2 regions of the Exiguobacterium sp. s191 genome follow, and region 1 is predicted to be linked to the other one. Evidence: predicted binding sites of a transcription regulator. Region 1 holds the regulator's gene; the other holds the start of a gene.

The links. Region 1 encodes LexA, which represses DNA repair genes until DNA is damaged. Its sites were predicted from a motif close to CGAACATATGTTCG; they were not measured.
Region 2: the regulator LexA is predicted to act here: its motif matches at 2,819-2,832, upstream of KNQ09_RS12555 (NUMOD4 domain-containing protein).

Annotation. Positions count from the first base shown of each region.
Region 1 is NZ_JACSNC010000001.1:434,210-439,471, forward strand. Features, by position in the region: gene KNQ09_RS02215 (MIP/aquaporin family protein) at 1-501, opposite strand, end outside; gene KNQ09_RS02220 (metal-binding protein) at 688-1,158, opposite strand; gene lexA (transcriptional repressor LexA) at 1,190-1,804, opposite strand; gene yneA (cell division suppressor protein YneA) at 2,016-2,303, shown strand; gene KNQ09_RS02235 (YneB family resolvase-like protein) at 2,349-3,002, shown strand; gene KNQ09_RS02240 (DUF896 domain-containing protein) at 3,116-3,352, shown strand; gene KNQ09_RS02245 (PTS transporter subunit EIIC) at 3,428-4,864, opposite strand; gene KNQ09_RS02250 (glycoside hydrolase family 13 protein) at 4,868-5,262, opposite strand, start outside.
Region 2 is NZ_JACSNC010000002.1:177,576-182,837, reverse strand. Features, by position in the region: gene KNQ09_RS12570 (GGDEF domain-containing protein) at 1-122, opposite strand, end outside; gene KNQ09_RS12565 (hypothetical protein) at 268-444, shown strand; gene KNQ09_RS12560 (methyl-accepting chemotaxis protein) at 534-2,183, shown strand; gene KNQ09_RS12555 (NUMOD4 domain-containing protein) at 2,232-2,759, opposite strand; gene KNQ09_RS12550 (AAA family ATPase) at 2,892-3,470, shown strand; gene KNQ09_RS12545 (GNAT family N-acetyltransferase) at 3,507-3,848, opposite strand; gene KNQ09_RS12540 (DNA alkylation repair protein) at 3,849-4,895, opposite strand; gene KNQ09_RS12535 (bifunctional transcriptional activator/DNA repair enzyme AdaA) at 4,892-5,262, opposite strand, start outside.

The DNA.
Region 1 (5,262 bases):
GAGTAAACCGACGATGAGTGGTTTTAAGCCATCTCCGAACGTTGTTAAACCGAGTGCCAAGATACCGAAGACGAGAACAAATGTCCCGATGATCTCAGAAATCAAGTTCGACGGCGTATGACGAATCGCTGGACCTGTTGCGAATACACCGAGTTTTGCAGCTTGATCATCAGTCGCTTCAAAATGTTTCATGTAATGAAGCCAAACGAGAATGGCGCCGATGAAAGCTCCGACAAGTTGTCCGGCAATGTAGATCGGAACGTCTGCCCACGGTAGGTCAGAGTTCAAAGCAAGTGCGATCGTCAATGCGGGGTTCAAGTGTGCTCCACTTTCAGCAGCGACGAATGCTGCTGTCATGACGGCAAGACCCCAAGCGAACGTGATGACGATCCATCCGCTGTTTTCCGATTTCGTCTTTTTCAAGACGACACCGGCGACGACTCCATCCCCGAGCAGGATGAGGATCATCGTACCGATCATTTCCAATACAAAGTTATTCATGCAAAAACCCTCCCTTTGGATTAAAGCAGATAATGGCCTTTCTACTTTAAATTACTCCGAATTGAGAACGTTTTCAATACATATAATTGAAATATAGGAATGGAAATTTTTTATTTTGATGTTTAAAGATACGAAAAAGTGGATAAGAAAACACCTCATTCTGCTTGCAAGCAAGCAAAAGAGGTGTTACCGACGACGTTTTTTTCTTTTTTTAGGTCGAAACCAACTGCTGGAATAATCTAGTAGAATATGAATCGTACTCGCCACCATGATACCGACGACGAATGCAGGCAAGGAAGCGAACCACGAATCAATCGTAGCAGAATCAAGAACCTGAAAATATAGACTTAAAAATAGTAGCGGAATCAGAATCGCAGCACTATAAAGAAGCCGGATAATGTCTCCGATGATCAGTCCATGTGACCAGATCGAGCGATGGGGCATGATTTTGACGTACGGCATCCAAAGGACTCGAAATGGTCCAAAGCGATAATACGGTTCTGACTTTAAATCGAGGTCGGGTGACAACCAAAGGGTACCGACAGCGATACCGATGGCGGTTGGTAACCAATCGGTTTGTTGCGTTGCGACCGAATACGCAACGTAACCCGTCAGTGCGACGGTATTGACGGTATCATGTACATTTCCTGAAGGCATGAAAAAAGACCAGTCGTAACTGGTCCCTCCGTCAATGAATCGTCCGATACACGCCGATTACCTTACCAAGAATGGAGACATTATCGAAATACATCGGATCCATCGAGTCATTTTCTGGTTGTAGACGTACCTGTTGATCTTCTAAGAAGAACCGTTTCACCGTCGCTTCGCTATCTTCGGTCATAGCTACGACGATTTCTCCGTTTTCTGCTGTGTTTTGTTGGCGCACGATGACACGATCGCCGTCTAGAATACCTGCGTTAATCATCGATTCACCATCGATCATCAACATGAAGACCGTCTCATTTCCTACATAATGTGCAGGGAGCGGGAACTGTTCTTCGATGTTTTCAATCGCTGTAATCGGAAGACCCGCTGTGACTTTCCCGATGACGGGAACATGGACGATGGCTTCCGTGATTTCTTCAGGCTTATCAAGCAATATCTCAATCGCACGTGGTTTCGTCGGGTCACGGCGAATCATTCCCCGTTTCTCGAGTCGATCCAAATGACCGTGTACCGTCGAGCTAGACGCGAGTCCGACTGCTTCTCCGATTTCACGAACTGATGGTGGATACCCCTTCAGTTTCACTTCAGAGACGATGTAGTCGAGAATCTCTTGTTGGCGCTTAGACATTTTCCGCATACGAATTGCCACCTCTTTCTGGATTGAAGTTTGAAATGTAAGAATATATGTTTCTAGATTCACTATAACATAGAACAAATGAGCGTACAAACAATTGTTCGACATTTTGTGTTGACCGAACACGGGTTCTGTGTTTATTATGAGTTATGCGAACAATTGTTCCGCGAACATTTATTCTAACTCATTCATTTCATATTTGGAGGGATTCATGATGATTCATACGATTCGTACTCATGCTTTTTCAATTCTCTTCTATGCATTAAGTATTGCCTTCGTGATCTTTTTACTCACACCACGCCCGGATGAAAAAGTGGCGCAACTGATGACAGCTTCCGTTACGGTCGATGAGAACGCTACAGTCGAACAAATCGCTGAAGTCTACAATGATGGTTCGATGTCAGATGAAGAGTACGTCAATTGGTTGATTAAAAATAATGATGTTGAAACAAAACACGTCATCTCAAAAAGCAAAATCGTTGTACCAATCGCACAACAATGACAAAATGGAAAAGTTGTGAAAGAACGAACAGGGATGTGAGGTACGATGAAGGTCGTGATTTATTGTCGGGTGTCGACCGAAAAAGAAGCACAAGATAGTTCGATTGAACGCCAACGGATGGAGCTTTCGAAGGTCGCGTCTCAAAAGGGTTTTGATGTCGTAGATGTCGTCTCTGAAAAAGAGAGTGGATATGACGTCGATCGGGAAGGGATGCTGACGGTTCTTGATCATGTAACACGTGATGCGGTAGATGCGGTCCTCGTGACAGATGACACACGGATTGGTCGAGGGAATGCGAAAATCGCTATTTTGCACACGTTTAAGAAGCACGGTGTTCGGTTGATGACACTTGATTCCGATGGAGAATACCAGCTTGCGGATGCAGAAGCAATGGTCCTTGAGATTGTCTCACTGGTGGAAGAATATCAACGGAAACTGCATAACGCAAAAATCGCGCGCGGCATGCGGCGAGCTGTTGAACAAGGCTTTCGCCCGGAACGAAATCTGAATCGCCAAGGAGAGAACGCTGGGCGTAGTCGAAAGGACGTACCGATCGAAGAAATCGTACGTCTTCGAGAGCTCGGACTGACGTTTTCAGATATCGCCATCACCTTGCGTGGTATGGGACATGATATTTCAAAAGCAACGGTCAATCGTCGATATCTTGAATACCGCGAACTGACACCTAGCCCGGAATGAAGAGCAAGTTACCCGTCGACTGACGCGGTTAACTTGCTTTTTTTTATAGCCTCTTTTAAAGTAAGGATACAATTGAACAACTCAAGTTTGAGTCGTACAGAAAGAGGGATTCCATGTTATCACAAGAACAATTAGATCGAATCAATGCATTAGCGAATAAATCAAAAGTCGAGCCGTTATCAGAAGCCGAAACGGCAGAGCAAAAAGAGTTACGTGCAGCGTATCTCGCAGCATTCCGTGGATCGTTCAAAAACCAACTCATGGGCATGAAAATCGTCGATGAAGAAGGAACGGACGTAACACCAGAGAAATTGAAACAAGCACAAGAAGAAGAACGGAATAAACAATAAAAAATAGCCTTCTATAGGACCACCCGAGAAGTAGGTGTCTAATATAGAAGGCTATTTTATTGTTTTCAGCTGATATCAAGATATCTTGGAAGTTACTTTTTGTGGTTCCGCAACCAAAACTGATTTAGGAACTGCGAAAAAGTAAGTGATGGTGAGTGCAGCAACAAAGGTTAAGACCGATACGATTAAATAAGCTAAAAGTTGATTCCATTCATAAATGTACATTAAAGGAGATAAAATAACAGCTAGACCGTAAGAGTTGGCCTTAATCTGTAAGAGCGAAAGAAGAGCACCACCCAAAGCAGAACACGCAATCATAACATATAAAGGTTTCATACTATATCGCATGACAATCCCAAACAATGCAGGTTCACTAACTCCTAATAATTGCGTGAGTGTGGCACTCATACCAGCAACCCGTACTGTACTTTTTGTTGCGCGTAATGTAATACCGAGCGCCGTACCAGCATTTGAAAATCCATACATGGCGCATAAAGTGATTAGGGGGTTAAATCCTGTATTTGCAAGTAGCGTCGTTTCGATAGCAATGAATAAATGATGCATTCCAGTCATGACTGCAAGCGGATACATAAAACCAATCAGCAAGCCTCCAAGACCAAAAGGCATTCTAATTAACATCGTCACGAGAGTAATCAGACCATTCTCTAGAATATGCAAAAGAGGACCTAGTACAAGTAATCCCAATATCATTGAACCTAATAATACAAAAAACGGAGTAAATATCAAATCAAGTGCATTTGGCATGATTCGCCGTAACCATTTTTCAAATTTTGCTCCTAATATACCAATGACCAAAGCAGTTAAGACGCTTCCTTGATAACCAACGACTGGAATAACGCCGAATGCAAGAATTGGATCCACACCGCTATTGACATCTGCAACAGCATAGGCATTTGGTAAAGCAGGTGATACGAGCATTAAACCAACAATAAATCCAATAATCGGCATTCCACCAAATTTTTTAAAAGCGGACCAACAAATTAAAGCAGGTAAGAATGCAAAAGCAGTATCAGTCAAAACAGATAAGAGGGTCGGTACATAGCTTGGAATTTCTTTTAATGTTAAATCGAACCAACCTAATACGATATCACTGAACATTACTCCTTTTAATCCTAAAAAGAGTCCTGTAGCGGCAATGATAGGAATGATCGGGATAAAGATATCTGCGAGTGTACGGACAGCACGTCGAAGTCCCTTATCAGATGAAGAGGATTCTTCATCTGATGCAAGGGTTTCAATGTTTAATTCACTTAAAGCGGCATAAACTTTATTGACGATGCCGGTACCAAGGATGACTTGATACTGTCCAGCATTATAGAACACACCCTTTACCTCTGCAATTTGCTCGATTCTTTCATCATGGATGAGGGAACGGTCCTTTACAGAAAATCGAAGACGTGTAGCACAATGCGTGTAAGATTCGATGTTTTCTAATCCGATTTCTTGAAGAATTTGCTCGGCAATGGTTTGATATTGGTCTGATTTCTTCATGGTTTAGCCTTCTTTCCGATGAAGTAAGAGAGCATGATAAGGGCGTAGGATAGATGGAGTTTCTGAGACACCATCAACGAAATGATAATTATCGAGTAGCACAGTACCTTTTGGTTCGTTAGGCAAGTCGATATATTGATTAGAAAAGTTAAAATAACAAATTACGGCTTCTTCACCGAGTTTTCGTTCGTATGCGACAAGGTGTGGATGCGTTTCATAGAGTGGTAGAAAGTCCCCATAAACCAACGTATCACTAGCTTCACTATGCTGACGAATCGAAATCATTAAACGATAAAAATTGAGTAAAGACGTAGCACTATGTTCTTGCAGAGCAACATTTATATCACGATAATTCTCATTCATTTTTAACCAAGGTGTCGCATCTGAAAATCCAGCAT
Region 2 (5,262 bases), on a different contig from region 1:
CGGACTTGTAAGGAGGAGTTGGGTGAGATTCTCTCAATCCGTCGTAGTGGTAAAAACGCAAACAGCAATGTCGCAATCAACAGTGAGAAGTTCAACAATAATGAATTGAGCAACGTAAGCACGACGACATCCTCCTCATTCCATTTCAGATAGTTACTCTATTCCCTCCACATTACACATTCCCCTCTTTTTCCAAGGTTTTCAAACAAGAGGAGAGGGAATCAAACAAATATGTCTATCGTCTACATCATTAAGGGGGAATCTTTCATGGATCGTCAGGCTGAAAAACGAAAAAGTAAGATGCCGTTCTTCATCATTCTTGTCATCGCCATCTTCGTCATCGTTGCTGCTGCGTTGATCATTTACGTCACATCTGAACCAAAAGAAGAGACACAAGCACTTATGACACATCTTGCGACTGTCCTACCAATTTACGTGAATTAGATTCACAAGACCTTTACACAAGCCGTACAACACCTTCATACATGTTGCTTCATCTCCTTCCGATAGGTACACGGGAGGAGATGTTTTTTATGCTTATGAAAAAACGATTACTGGCACAACAATTAAATGGATGGTTGATTCCGATCGTCGCCATCGGACTGATCGTGATCAGCGGTCTAAGCGTCTACGCTTCCTATCAACAATCCGTCGCAGCAACCGAGGAACGGCTGATGCGTGAATTAACGATGTTCGACGCGAATGTCCGGGCAACGTTTCTGGCGTACCCGGATGACGCAGCAGACCGCTCGCGTGCCATTAAACGATTGCAACAGCAACAGCGAACCGACTTATCACGTGACGACTACACGGTTCGCTTCCAAAGCCTGAACACGAGTGAGGCGTTCCGACCGCTGACACTCGAACCAACCAAACGAAAACAATTACTACAGCACTTAAAAAATGCGCGTACATATGCCTTTTCGAATCAAGACCAGTTTCTAGTCGCAATGACGATTCCAGAACTCGATGACGTCATCTTACTGACGACCGACCGTGATAAATTAATCGCTCCTGCTCGAGATTTAGCTTGGACACTCGTCTGGGTGAGCGTAGTCACACTTGTCAGCATCAGCCTCTTGATCCGCTGGCGGATTCAACGCCAACTGGCACCGTTATCGAAACTCGCCTTACAGATTGAAGAAGCGCATGCGAAGCGATCGTATCGTCCATTAACGCTCAAGACGACGACCTTTGAGTTACAACAGCTGACGTTTCAATACAATCAGTTGATGCAACAAATTAATGACTTAACGACGGAGATGCAACAAGCCAGTCAGGAACTTGAATCCGTCCAGCCTCACTTTTCTTCGCGCTTATCCGCGATGGATCAATCGGTCCAAGCCGTCGATGAAGTCGCCGGTTCTTTACTTGCGCAATCGACGCAGATGGATCAGACGATCGTCGCTTCAACACGTTTGACTGCCCAAGGACACGATGCGTTAAGCGAGATGCAAACGACACTTCTGAACAGTCAACATGCCGTAACCCGTTTTCAACAGACCGTCCAGACGAATCATGCGACCCTCGAAACCTTACAAGAGGAAAGCCACTTACTGAAGGAACAATCCGCGACGACAGAGCAGATTTTGCAACAGACCTCACATCTACAGCAGCAGATGGATACCTCGATTTCGCACATCCAGCGCGTTGCTGAAGAGACACGCCGTTTGTCGCTGAACGCGCTGATTGAGGCAACCCGTGCCGGAGAAGCTGGTCGCGGCTTCACGGTCGTCGCTAAGGAGGTCGAAAAACTAGCGATCGATATTAGGACGAGTACGGACCATATTCGGCAGGTCAATCAGATGTGGACGGCGGGGCTCGATCAAGTCGAACAAGCACTCTCGCAAATGACGGAACGTTTTCTTTCGACGTCGCAACAGCTCGAGACGGCAACGGAGCATTTAAAACAGATGCTGACCGAAGCGACGACGATCGAGACGACACTGGGTACCGTGGAACACCAACGCCAGATCGTCGCAGATGTTCAGTCGAACATGCAGGAACATCTACAGTCTGTTCAACAGTTGATGTCGGAGCTCTCGTCCTACAGCCAGGTGCTTGGAGAACAGATGCAACACCACGTCACCCAGCAGACGGAACTGAAGACACATAGTGCGGTACTCGAGTCGCGCATCAGTTCGTTGCAACAGACCGTTCGTGCCGGCGAACAATCGTCTTAAATCAAAGGAGCGCCTACCATCTCTGGTAAACGCTCCTTTATTCTGGGCTCAGCCGATATAACGTGCTTCCTTCTTATCGATGATGTTGCGAATCCGGTTCTCCGTCACCTGATACTGCTCTGCCAATTGACGAATTGTTTTCCCTTTTTCGTACTGCACGCGAATCGTTCGAATCTGAAACGGTGATAGCGTCACATGTTGATTTAACAAGAGATCAAACTCACCAAGTAGTTCGTTATACTGCTGATCGATTGAAGGCAGAATTTCTAAGTTCGACAACTGATCGTCAGCCCGTTTACCATTGCGCCGGACGAGTTGCGCTTCCGTGACGTCTGTCGTCAGAAAGGCTTGTGCGACAAGCAATCCGACCTGCATCCGCTCTCCTCGACCACTTTGATAGAGCGTGACTTTGCGGTATCCTTCCCGATTGAGCCGTGGACGGAGCAAGACACCTTTTCGGCGTTGCTGGACACCGCGACACGTCACGATCGTCCGGTCAAGCGACCTTACGCGACCAAGTGATGAGACTTCATATATACCTACATAGCCGATGACGGCTTTCCATTGTTCTTGCATGATTGTCCTCCTTCAGACAAGGACACGACGGGACTTCATACCTGAATTATATCAAATTACGAACAAACGTTCTAGTGATGTCACTCGTCGGAATGTGCTATTATTAGCAGAAAAAGGAAATGAGGTTCGTCCATGAAATTTGTCTTGTTACTTGGTCCGCAAGCGGTCGGAAAGATGACGATCGGTCAGGAAATCGAACGGTTGACGAAGATGAAAGTCTTCCATAACCACCAGACGATCGACCTGTTATTGCCTTATTTTGATTTCTCAGAACCCGCACACCATCGTCTAAAGGATACGATCCGCCGCGAAATGTTCAAGGAAATGGCGAACAGTTCGCTTGAAGGTGTCCTGTTTACATTTCTCTGTCTATTCGGCGTCGAAGGCGGTGGTCTCGAGTTCATCGAAGAGACGGTCGAATTATTCGAACAAGCAGGTGCTGACGTCTATATCGTGGAACTGGATGCGCCGGTCGCAACACGCCTGCATCGGAACACAACGGAAAACCGATTGACGCATAAAGTAACGAAGCGCGATCTCGCTGCTTCTGAACAGGACTTACGTGAGACGGCAGACGGATATCGGACACGTTCGCTGCCAGGCGAATTGCCGGACGTCAACTATCTCTTCCTCGATACGGAACAGTTAAGTGCACGTGAAAGTGCTGAAACGATTTGCGATCATTTCAACTGGTCCAAAACAACGGTCTAATCACTAAAGCCCCGTCCTGCTCAAGCAGGCGGGGCTTTAGTGATGGAGTTCGCGTGCATATCGATTCGCTTGCAACTGAAATCCGTTCCGACGCCAGACCGCCGCACTGCCCGCTTCGCCGTAAATACGCGTCAGTAATAACGTCCGTGCGAGATAAGACAAAATCGACGTCAACGCTTCTGTGATATATCCTTGCTGATCACCCTCATCAGTCATCGTGTAACGTAAGTTTCCGATCGATCCATTCCATGTGAAGGTAATCGTCCCGACGATCGTTTTCTCACGTAACGCATGTAGCGTCCACTTACAACCCGATTCTTCATCCGTTGCTTCGACAAACAGGCGTGACGTCGTAAAATCCGGATGTCGTCCTTTCATTCAGCTCTCCTCCTCGACCTCGAACGTTGCTGTCACGTAAGCCTCTCCGTTGATCAAAATCGTCAATGTATGTGTCCCGGGATAATGGACACGCGTCGTCATGTTCCGAAACGATTGGCGTCGTTCGACTTGTAAGACACCTTTGACTTCCCGCTCCCGCAGTTGAAACACCTTCCGACTCGTTCCACGTTGTTTGACGTAATCGATCGCATATTCAAGACGTAGACGTTGCTCAACGGAACTGTGCACTTGAAACGAAAATTGTAACTCCTGACCAATCGTCACCGGTGAGACGACCAAGTCCGTCACCGCGACCTCACCTTGCGTAACGTGTCCGAACAACTGCAACACGTCAGGGTTTCCGCGCTTCAGTAACGTCCGCGAAGCATGGCGTAAAATCCAGTCCGTGTTCGGATCTGTTCCTAAGTGACGTTCGATTCGCTCGATCAAGTATTCCGGATGTGTCTTTGAAATATCATTCAAATGATTGGCGACGCTTTTTCGGACGTAGAGGGACGGATCTTGTAGTAAGGCGTCAAGAATCGGTAATGCTGGACGCGGGTCAGCAATCAGACGTGGAATCGCTTGTCCCCACGGTAGACGTGGTCGTGTCCCTTCGGACGCTAAGCGCCGGACGTGTTCATCGTCTGATGTTGTCCATTTGAGTGCCTGCTTAAGATAACGTTCCTGATCAACAAGTAAAAAGCGACGAACGGCGAACTCCGACGTCGAATGCGGCGTCAACTTGGCAAGTGTCGCTAACGCAAGCGACCAATCAGAAAGGTCTGCCGTTCGTTCGACATACTCTGGAAAAACAATTCCCGGTAGCCCGGTAAACTGCGGTGCGAGTCGCTCTAGCTCCCCCGCTGCATCCGGAAACGGTGGCAAGATCGTCTCTAGCGTCTCCGCCACACGACGGACGCGTTGTTTAAACGCGAGTTCTTCCCAGTCTCCCTGCTCGACTTGTCTTCGAAAATCCGGTACGTTGACCGCTGCTCCTAAGCGGTCGAGCCAACTCGGTGAAAATACATCTTTAATCAAACTCATCCTTCATCCAGTCCTCTCTGTGTGCGCTCCAGTTTGAGCAATGTTTCCTTGCGTGCGAGTCCACCCGCGTATCCACCTAAATCTCCATTCGTCCGAATGACCCGATGGCACGGAATGACGATTGCCAGTTGGTTTGCTCCATTCGCTCGTGCGACGGCACGAACAGCAGTCGGTTGACCGATCCGGATCGCCAGCTCTTGGTACGAAATCGTCTCCCCACTCGGAATCCGCTCGAGTTCTTCCCAGACGCGGCGTTGAAATGGTGTTCCGTACCGCATCAGTGGCGTCTGAAACGATACCGGCTCTCCTTTGAAGTAACGACGGAGCTCCGCTTCGATCTGTCCAAAGACCGGTGATTCCCCGGGAA